Regions from separate parts of the Streptomyces sp. NPDC006798 genome, predicted to be linked through region 1. Evidence: riboswitches for the same ligand, from Rfam matches in the RefSeq annotation. Region 1 holds a riboswitch; each other region holds the start of a gene.

Region 1 (3,265 bases):
TAGACCAGGACGAGGGCCGCGAAGGCACCGAGGAAGGCACCGGCGGGCAGGGCGACGGCGGTGGTCGCGCCGATGCCGAGGACCAGGACGACGACCGCCCCGGTGGACGCCCCGGAGGAGATCCCGAGCAGGAAGGGGTCGGCGAGCCGGTTGCGGACCAGGGCCTGGAGGACCGCGCCGACGACGCCGAGCCCGGCGCCGACGACGATGCCGAGCAGCACCCGCGGCAGCCGGACGTCCAGCACGATCGTGCGGAACGGGCCGGGCTCGGCGCCCGGCAGCAGCGCCGCGACGACCTCACCGGTCGGGATGCGTACGGAACCGAGGCCGAGGGCCGCGAGGACGGCGGCGGCCAGGGCCGCCAGCAGCCCGGCCGTGACGGCCCCGAACCGCAGCCGGGAGGGCGTGCCGGGGGTGCCCGGCGCGGTCCGTGCGGCGGCGGTCCCGGCGGGGGCTCCGGCGACCGCCGCGGCGCCCGTACGGAACGCCATCCGGCGCCCCGGCTCGTCACCGGCCTCCTCGGTACCCCCGGGCCTCCCGGCGTCCTTCGCAACGGCCCCGCCGGGCCCGGGACCGGTGCCGGGCCCGGGGCCCGGCACCGCCCGCCGGCCGTCCGTCGGGGTCGTCATCGGGTGAGCTGGGGGGCCAGCTTGGCGATCGCGTCCGGGGCGCGGACGCCCACGACCGCGTCCGAGAGCGGCAGTACGGCGAACTTCTTGTTCCTGATCGCCGGGACGTCCTTCAGCGCCGGGTCCTCCAGCAGCCGCCGCTTCTTCTGTTCGAGGCTGGTGGCGCCGTAGTCGTAGATCACGATCACCTCGGGCTTACGGGCCACGACCTGCTCCCAGGTCGCGTCGCCGAAGCTCTTGGGGATGTCGGCGAAGACGTTCCGGCCGCCCGCGCGGGCGATCAGCTCATTGCCGATGCCCTTGCCGCCGACGGTGAACGCGGTCTTGTCGCCGCTGTCGTAGACGAACACGGGCACCGGCTCGGAACTGCTCTTCTTCAGTCCCGCCTCGGTCTTCGCGACCGTCGCCCGGGAGGCGGCGATCCACTTCTCGGCCCGGTCGCGGACGCCGAAGGTCCGGCCGATCTCCTCGATCTCCCGGTAGACGTCGTCGAGGCTGGTCCGCTTCTCGGTGCAGTACTCCAGGTTGAGCCGGGAGTCGATACCGGACTTCTTCAGCTCGTCGCGGGTCCGGCCGTCCTTGGCCTCGAAGGCGCTGGCGTAGCCGCCGTAGACGAAGTCCGGGTCGGCGGCGAGGAGCTTCTCCTTGGAGGGGTACTCCTTCGCCAGTACCGGCACCGACTTGTACGCCGCCGCGTAGCGGGGCAGTACCTGGTCGTCCAGATAGGCGGTACCGACCAGGGACTTCTCCAGGCCCAGCTCCAGCATGATCTCGGTGACGTGCTGGTTCATGGTGACGGCCCGCTTCGGGGGCGCCTTGTAGGTGGTCTTCACACCGCAGTTGTCGACGGTGTAGGGGAATCCGGCGGCCGCGGCCCCCGGCTTGTCCGAGCCGGAACCGGAACCGGAGTCCGAACCGCCGCAGGCGGTCAGGACGATCGGGAGCAGTGCGGCGGCCGTACCGGCTATGAGGGTACGGCGACGGGCGGGACGGCGCCCCGACGCGGGTCGGGACATGTTTCGGGACATGCTGGCGGCCTCCTCCGGGGATTTCCGCGTCCCCTGGGTGGTGGAAGAGGGCGATGGGTCAGTTCCTGGCTGACAGCCGTGGCCAGGCACCCGAGGGCACGTGTCAACGACCGGTAAACAGTGGCGGGACCGCGCCGGATTCGCACCGGCTTCCTGGGTCCCACCGCCCCGTATGGAATTGAAGCTGCCGGGTCAGTATGCCCCGACGACCCGGACCTCTTCTTCCGTGATCTCTCCGTCGACGATCCGGAAGGACCGGAACTGGAACGGTCCGGCCGCGTCGGTGTCCGCCGTGGAGACCAGGACGTAGTGCGCGCCGGGCTCGTTGGCGTAGGTGATGTCGGTCCGGGAGGGGTACGCCTCGGTCGCGGTGTGCGAGTGGTAGACGATCACCGGCTCCTCGTCGTTGTCGTCCATCTCGCGGTAGAGCTTCAGCAGATCACCGGAGTCGAACTCGTAGAACGTGGGCGAGCGGGCCGCGTTGAGCATCGGGATGAATCGTTCCGGCCGGTCGCTGCCCTCGGGGCCCGCGACCACGCCGCACGCCTCGTCGGGGTGGTCGGCCCTGGCATGCGCGACGATCCGGTCGTAGAGGTCCTGGGTCAGGGTCAGCATGCGGATCAGGATAAGCGGGGGTCGTCCGGACGGCGGAAGGGCCGGTCCGTACCGTGCCGGGGTACGGACCGGCCCGTCTCGCGATTCGGACAGCCGGGCGGGGAGGCAGGCAGTTCCCCGCCCGCTGCCGTTCGGGGGCCCTGCCCTCGGAGGGCCGGGCGGCCGGTGACCGGTGCGGTCGGGCGGCCGGTGGAGCGGCGCGGTCGGCTCGGATGACCGGCGCTCGCGGTCAGCGCTTGGCGAAGGCCGCGCCCTCCGGGTTCTTGGACCGCAGGACGAGATACGAGACCAGCAGGACCAGGGCCCAGACCGGGGCCACGTACAACGAGATCCGGGCGTCCTTGTCGATCCCCATCAGCACGATCACCAGCCCGATGAAGGCCAGGGCGAACCAGCTGGTCCACGGGGCGCCGGGGGCCTTGAAGGAGGACTCGGCGACCTCGCCGCGGGCGACCTTGGCCCGGTAGCGGATATGGCTGACCAGGATCATGATCCAGGCCCACATACCGGAGATGGTGGCGAAGGAGACGATCTTGTGGAAGGCGTCGCCGGGCCACTGGTAGTTGATCCAGACGCCGATCAGCATCAGCCCGGCGGAGAAGGTGGTGCCGATCAGCGGGGTGCCGTGCTTGGTCAGCCGGGTGAAGACCTTGGGCCCCTGGCTGTTGAGCGCCAGGTCGCGGAGCATCCGGCCGGTGGAGTACATCCCGGAGTTGCAGGACGACAGGGCCGCGGTGAGCACCACGAAGTTGACGATGCCCGCACCGATCTGGAGGCCCATCTGGTCGAACGCGGCCACGAACGGCGAGACGCCCGGCTTGAAGTTGGTCCAGGAGACCACCGAGAGGATCATGATCAGGGCGCCGACGTAGAAGACGGCGATCCGCCACGGCACGGTGTTGATGGCCTTGGGGAGGTTCTTCTCCGGGTCCTTCGACTCTCCGGCGGTGACGCCGACCAGCTCGACCGCGAGGAAGGCGAACATCACGATCT
Region 2 (3,265 bases), on a different contig from region 1:
GGCGACCTGCATATGGGAGCGGGCGGCCTCCAGGCTGATCACGTCGGCGTCGAGGTCGTCGATGGCCTGGACGATGTCGCCGAACTCGGCGTAGCACATATGGGTGTGGATCTGGGTGCCCGGCGCTGCGCCGGACGTCGACAGGCGGAACGCCTGCGTCGCCCAGGCCAGGTAGTCGGCGTGGTCGGCGGAGCGCAGGGGGAGGGTTTCGCGGAGGGCGGGTTCGTCGACCTGGATGACGGCGGTTCCGGCCGCCTCCAGGTCGTCCACCTCGTCGCGCAGGGCGAGGGCGACCTGGCGGGCGGTGTCCGCGAGGGGCTGGTCGTCGCGGACGAAGGACCAGGCCAGCATGGTGACGGGGCCGGTGAGCATGCCCTTGACGGGGCGGTCGGTGAGGGACTGCGCGTAGGAGGTCCAGCGGACGGTCATCGGTGCCGGGCGGGAGATGTCCCCGGCGAGGACCGGCGGGCGGACGTAGCGGGTGCCGTAGGACTGGACCCAGCCGTGCCGGGTGGCGAGATAGCCGGTGAGCTGTTCGGCGAAGTACTGGACCATGTCGTTGCGTTCGGGTTCGCCGTGGACCAGTACGTCGATACCGGTCTTCTCCTGGAAGGCGACGACCTCGGCGATCTCGGCCTTGATCCGTACCTCGTAGGCCGCGGTGTCGAGCCGTCCGGCGCGCAGATCGGCACGGGCCGTCCGCAGTTCGTCCGTCTGCGGGAAGGAGCCGATGGTGGTGGTCGGCAGTGGCGGCAGGCCGAGCCGGGTGCGCTGGGCGACGGTCCGTTCGCCGTAGGGCCGGGAGCGGCGGGTGTCCGCCTCGGTCACCGCCGCGGTACGGGCGCGGACGGCCGGGTCGCGGGTGATGGGGGAGTTCGCGCGGGAGGCCAGCGCGGCCCGGTTCGCCGCCAGCTCGCCCGCGATGGTGTCGGTGCCCCGGCTCAGGCCCTTGGCGAGGGTGACGATCTCGGCCGTCTTCTGCCGGGCGAACGCGAGCCAGCGCAGGACCTGCGGGTCGATATCGCGTTCGAGGGCCGCGTCCAGCGGGACGTGCAGCAGGGACGAGGAGGCGGCGACGTCGACCCGGTCGGCCAGGCCGAGCAGGGTGCCCAGGGTGGCCAGCGACTTCGCCAGATCGTTGATCCAGATATTGCGGCCGTTGACCACACCGGCGACCAGGCGCTTCCCGGGCAGTCCGCCGACGGCGGCCAGCTCGCCCAACTGGGCGCCCGCGTGCTCGGTGAAGTCGAGGGCGAGCCCTTCGACCGGCGACGCCGCGAGTACGGGCAGGGCCCGGCCGAGCCGGTCGAAGTAGGAGGCGACCAGCAGTTTCGGACGGTCCGTCAGGGCGCCGAGGTCGCGGTAGGCGCGGGCGACGGCGTTGAGTTCGGCCGGGGTGCGGTCCTGGACGAGGGCGGGCTCGTCCAGCTGCACCCAGTCGGCGCCCGCCGCCCTGAGGTCGGCCAGGACCTCCGCGTAGACGGGGAGCAGCCGGTCCAGCAGGGTCAGCGGATCGAAGTTCCCGGCCACCCCCGGCGCGGGCTTGGCGAGCAGCAGATAGGTCACCGGGCCGACCAGCACCGGGCGGGCCGTCAGACCGAGGGCCAGTGCCTCGGTCAGCTCCGCGACCTGCCGGCCGGAGTCGGCGGCGAACACCGTGTCGGGTCCCAGCTCCGGCACCAGATAGTGGTAGTTGGTGTCGAACCACTTGGTCATCTCCAGCGGCGCCACGTCCTGGGTGCCGCGGGCCATGGCGAAGTAGCCGTCGAGCGGGTCGTCCGCGAAGGCGGTACGGTGCCGGGCCGGGATCGCGCCCACCATCACGGTGGTGTCGAGAACGTGGTCGTAGTACGAGAAGTCACCGGTGGGGACCTCGTCGATACCGGCTTCGGCGAGTTCGCGCCAGTTGGCGGCGCGCAGTTCGGCGGCGGTGGCACGGAGGGCGTCGGCGGTGGTCCGGCCCTTCCAGTAGCCCTCGACCGCCTTCTTCAGCTCCCGGTTCCGCCCCTGCCGGGGGTAGCCGTACACGGTGGCCCGGGCCGCCGCGGCTGCGGACTTCGATGTCACGGAGATCTCCTTCACGAGATGAATCCCTGAGATCCCGGCGACGGGACGAGGGTGCGAAGGAGTGACGTACCGGCGCTGCCGACGCGCCGTGAGGCGCGGATCACCGCTGGTCCGTACGCCGACCCGCCCACGAGGTCACCGGGATGTCCGCGCGCGGAATCGTCCGCGTGCGGGCAACGGGCAGGTCTTCGGACTCGCGGGCACATCCACCGGACCTCCGGCGGACACCTACTGGCCGTCGCTTCCCAGACCCGGCCGGGCCCAGTGCGTATGACGGCGGTCGTTCCCGCTCACCGCTGCGGGGCAGTCCCGGATTCCCACCGGGTTCCCTCTTACGACGCTCCCGTCCGGCTGACGGGGCGAACCAGCTGCGCCGGTCAGCTTACGGTGCCGCCGGGCGCACTGTCAGGTGAGGTCCGGCTGCCGGACCTCACCCCTCCTCGTGATCCCTACGACCCGGGGCCCGGGCGCCCTCAGTCCGTGAAGTCGACCCCGCTGTCGCGCCGGGTCCGGTCGACGGAGAGGGAGAAGACGTCGGGGCGGCCGTAGTGGCCCGCGACATCGAGGTCCAGGGTCTCCCCGTACCGCCCGGCGGTGTCCAGGGTCGCCGTGAGCAGCCGCGCCTCGCCGTAGACCGGTGCCATCACCCAGGAGCCGTCCGGGCCCGCGACGCTCGAACCCCCGGTGAAGAGCAGACCGTCCTCGGGCGCGTCCGGGCCGACCCCGGCCCGGTAGGCGGGGAGCAGATCGGCGGGGACGTCGTCGGTGGAGAGCACGAGTCCGGCCGAGACCACGAAGCAGCGGCCCTCCAGCGCGTACGAGCGGGCCGCGATCACATGGCTCTCCGGCATGTCGGGCCAGGCCGCGACATGGATCTCCTCGTGCTGTGCGTGCAGGGAGTGCCGGGCCAGCGGATGGAAGTGCTCCCAGCAGACCAGCGACCCCACCCGGCCCGCCGGGGTGTCGACGACCCGCAGCCCCGCCCCGTCCCCGGGCGCCCAGACGATCCGCTCGGTGTGGGTGGGCGTCAGCTTGCGGTGCACATTGAGGGTGCCGCCGTCCGGGCCGATCGTCAGCAGGGAGTTGTAGAGGGAGCCGGAGGCGGGCGCGGCCCGCTCGTTGAGGCCGAGGACCACCGTCACCCCGTGCTCCCGGGCCGCGGCCCGGACCGGGGCGAGGGCGTCGTCGCCCCCGGGGT
Region 3 (3,265 bases), on a different contig from region 1:
GCCGGGGGTGCTCCTCAGCCGCCCCAGCGGAGCGCCGGGGTCCGTACCGGCGCGTCCCAGAGCCGTACCAGTTCCTCGTCCGCCTGGCACAGCGTCACCGAGCAGCCCGCCATGTCGAGGGACGTCACATAGTTTCCGACGAGGGTACGGGCCACGGGCACACCCCGCTCCCCGAGCGCCCGGTGCACCTCCGCGTTGAAGCCGTACAGCTCCAGCAGCGGAGTGGCGCCCATCCCGTTCACCAGCAGCAGTACGGGACCGCTCGGCCGCCGGTCGGTGACCAGGGCGTCCACCGTGAAGTCGGCGATCTCCCGGGAGGTCATCATGGCCCGCCGCTCCCGCCCCGGCTCGCCGTGGATACCGATCCCCAGCTCCAGCTCCCCCGAGGGCAGCTCGAACGTCGGGCTGCCCTTCGCCGGGGTCGTCACGGCGCCGAGCGCCACCCCGAAACTCCGCGACACCTCGTTCACCCGCCGCGCGATCGCCGCCACCCGCTCCAGCGGCGCGCCCTCCTCGGCGGCGGCGCCCGCGATCTTCTCCACGAAGAGGGTCGCGCCGGTACCCCGCCGCCCCGCCGTGTAGAGACTGTCCGTCACCGCCACATCGTCGTCGACCAGCACCTTCGCCAGCCGTACGCCCTCGTCCTCGGCCAGTTCGGCGGCCATCTCGAAGTTGAGGACGTCGCCCGTGTAGTTCTTGACGACGAACAGCACCCCTTCCCCGCTGTCCACGGCCGCCGCCGCCCGGACCATCTGATCGGGTACGGGGCTGGTGAAGACCTCCCCGGGGCAGGCGGCGGAGAGCATCCCGGGCCCCACGAACCCCCCGTGCAGCGGCTCGTGCCCGGACCCGCCGCCGGACACCAGCGCCACCTTCCCGGCCACCGGCGAGTCCCGCCGGACGATCACCCGGTTCTCCACGTCCACGGTCAGCTCGGGATGGGCGGCGGCCATCCCCCGCAGGGCATCGGCGACGACGGTCTCGGGGACGTTGATCAACATGCGCAACGGTCTCTCCTCGGCGGGCTGGCGGGCGGCGCCCCGTGATCGGGCCGGGCGGCTCGGTCGGTCGCTCCCCGGGCTCCCGGGGGCGGACATCCGAACCAGTATCAGTCGGGAGCGTCCTTTCGCGGAGGACCGCCACCGGGCCGCCGTGCCGTCCGGCCCCCCTGACCCGGGGCCGGACGGCGCGGCGGCCCGTCCGGGGACCGGATACGGCCGGTCCCCGGGGGCGCGAACGCCGGACCGGTCAGAAGGACGTCCAGGTGAAGGAGACCTGGTCGCCCGGGTTCAGCTTGAACTGGCAGCCACCGACGGGGGTGGGAGTCCCGTTGACGGCGATGCTCCAGTACGCGGACGTGCCGCCGCTGACGTTCTTGATGGTGTCGACGAAGAAGTCGTCGAACGAGGCGTACCAGGTGCCGTCCCAGGTGAAGCCGTGCTTACGGGCCGCGTCGTCCAGAGCGGCGGTGGGGGTGGGCACCTTGGAGGCGTGGGCGCCGCCATTGGTGCCGTCGCACTGGTGGGTACCCCCACTGGCGGTGGTGACGTCATGGCCCCTGGTTCTGACCTTGCCCTGGAACAGGGGTCCGTCCGGGCCCTGGACGGTGAGTCCGACCCTGATCGGGGCGTTGGTGTGCGGGGTGCCGTGGGCCGTCGCCGGGGCGGTGGCGAGGGCGGTGAACGCGAGGCTCAGGGCGGCGGTGGCGATCGTGGCGCGGCGCGTCGTACCGAGGGACATGGCGGGCCTTTCTGGCCGGACCGGGCCGACGGTACGAACCCGTTCGGGCGTACCGCTCCGTCCCGCCGTGGGCAGGAGGATCCGGGGCCGGGAGGGCTGTCGCACCGCAGACCGTGGCAGTGGAAGCGGACCTGCCGTGCGGCGGGCGCTCCGACTCTGGCGGCGCCACCGGGCGCCGCGCACGGTTGCAGGTCAGTGCCGGAATTCCACCGGCTTCCCCCGTTCGCACAGCCATTCAGTTATGGCCCGAAGGCGCTCGGGCAGACGCATCGTACGGTTCCAAGGGCCGCCCGGCCAAGGGGTGTTGACAGCCGGACGCGGCCCTGCCCCGCATCGCCCTCACCGGGTCCGCACCCCAGGCACCCCGTCCGTTCACCGATCGTCGGATTCCGGTACGCAGATGGAAGTTCGAAGGTTCCGGCACCGGCGAACCGGCGGATCGGTAGGGTGCGGACCTCCGGCATCGCGGATTCACGCAGGGGGAAGCATGGTGTATCTGGTCGAGTTGCCCGTATCCGGGCCGGGCGACGACGGTACGGGCTCCGCTCCGCCGGACCCGGCCGGTGTCGTCCGGGTCCAGATCGAGGAGGCCGGGGAAGGGCTGGTCCAGGTCGCCCGTCCCGGACAGGTCGTGGCCAGGGCGACCAGGTCGCTCGATGAAATGCTGGCCGGGATCCGGCCGGTCGCGGAGAACTTCGTCGACGGATTCCGCGACATGGCCCGGCGACCCGACGAGATCGGGATCGAGTTCGGGCTCTCCCTGTCGGCCGAGGCGGATGTGGTGATCTCCCGGACGACCGGCCAGGCCAACTTCAAGGTCACCCTGACCTGGCGCAATCCGCAGCCCGGCGCACCGGGGGCGGACACCGCGGGATGACGGGGCCGCAGCCACCGTCGGGCCCCCGGAGCACGGCCGCGCCCGAGCCGGGCCCGCCCGCCCCGGACGCGGCCGTCCTCCGGGTCCGCGACAGCCGGGGACAGACCGTCGGCGTGGCCTTCCTGGTCTCCGACACCATCGCCCTGACCTGCGCGCATGTGGTCGACGCGGCGCTCGGCACGGCCGGGGACGCGGCCCCGCCGCCCACCGCCCGGATCCGGGTCGACCTCCCCCTCGTACCCGCCGCGCGGCGTGACGGCGAGGCGCCGTCGACGACGGCCGGAGTGGAGCAGTGGACGGCACCCCGGGCACCCGGCGGCAGCCCCGCCGCAGCCGCCGCGCCCGGCGATATCGCCGTACTGCGGCTCGACGCCCCCCTGCCCGCCGCCCGCCCGGTACGGCTCGTGGACCCCGGCGAGGTCTGGGGGCACCGGGTCCGGGCCTTCGGGATCCCGGCCGGCCGGCCCGGCGGTGTCTGGCACGCCGGAGTGCTCCGGGGACGGCAGGCCGACGGCTGGGTACAGGCCGATCTCGACGGCCGGGGCTACCCCGTGTCGCGCGGCTTCAGCGGCGGCCCCGTCTGGGACGACCGGCTCTCCGGCGTGGTCGGCATGATGGCCGTCGCCGAGGCCGGGGAACCGGCGGTCA

Evidence for each region. A riboswitch is a leader RNA that binds a small molecule or an ion and turns the genes downstream of it on or off. The one in region 1 is predicted to bind cobalamin.
Region 2: another riboswitch for cobalamin. It lies ahead of metE (5-methyltetrahydropteroyltriglutamate--homocysteine S-methyltransferase); the one in region 1 lies ahead of ABZ714_RS06845 (ABC transporter substrate-binding protein).
Region 3: another riboswitch for cobalamin. It lies ahead of ABZ714_RS32535 (DUF4430 domain-containing protein); the one in region 1 lies ahead of ABZ714_RS06845 (ABC transporter substrate-binding protein).

The regions. Positions count from the first base shown of each region.
Region 1 is NZ_JBEYIS010000007.1:125,772-129,036, reverse strand. Features, by position in the region: gene ABZ714_RS06850 (iron ABC transporter permease) at 1-629, opposite strand, end outside; gene ABZ714_RS06845 (ABC transporter substrate-binding protein) at 626-1,645, opposite strand; cobalamin riboswitch at 1,696-1,844, opposite strand; gene ABZ714_RS06840 (M67 family metallopeptidase) at 1,850-2,272, opposite strand; gene ABZ714_RS06835 (amino acid permease) at 2,502-3,265, opposite strand, start outside.
Region 2 is NZ_JBEYIS010000003.1:116,441-119,705, forward strand. Features, by position in the region: gene metE (5-methyltetrahydropteroyltriglutamate--homocysteine S-methyltransferase) at 1-2,067, opposite strand, end outside; cobalamin riboswitch at 2,250-2,402, opposite strand; gene ABZ714_RS02865 (carbon-nitrogen hydrolase family protein) at 2,541-3,265, opposite strand, start outside.
Region 3 is NZ_JBEYIS010000079.1:4,804-8,068, forward strand. Features, by position in the region: gene dhaK (dihydroxyacetone kinase subunit DhaK) at 15-1,001, opposite strand; gene ABZ714_RS32535 (DUF4430 domain-containing protein) at 1,249-1,740, opposite strand; cobalamin riboswitch at 1,863-2,005, opposite strand; gene ABZ714_RS32540 (CU044_2847 family protein) at 2,228-2,617, shown strand; gene ABZ714_RS32545 (trypsin-like peptidase domain-containing protein) at 2,614-3,265, shown strand, end outside.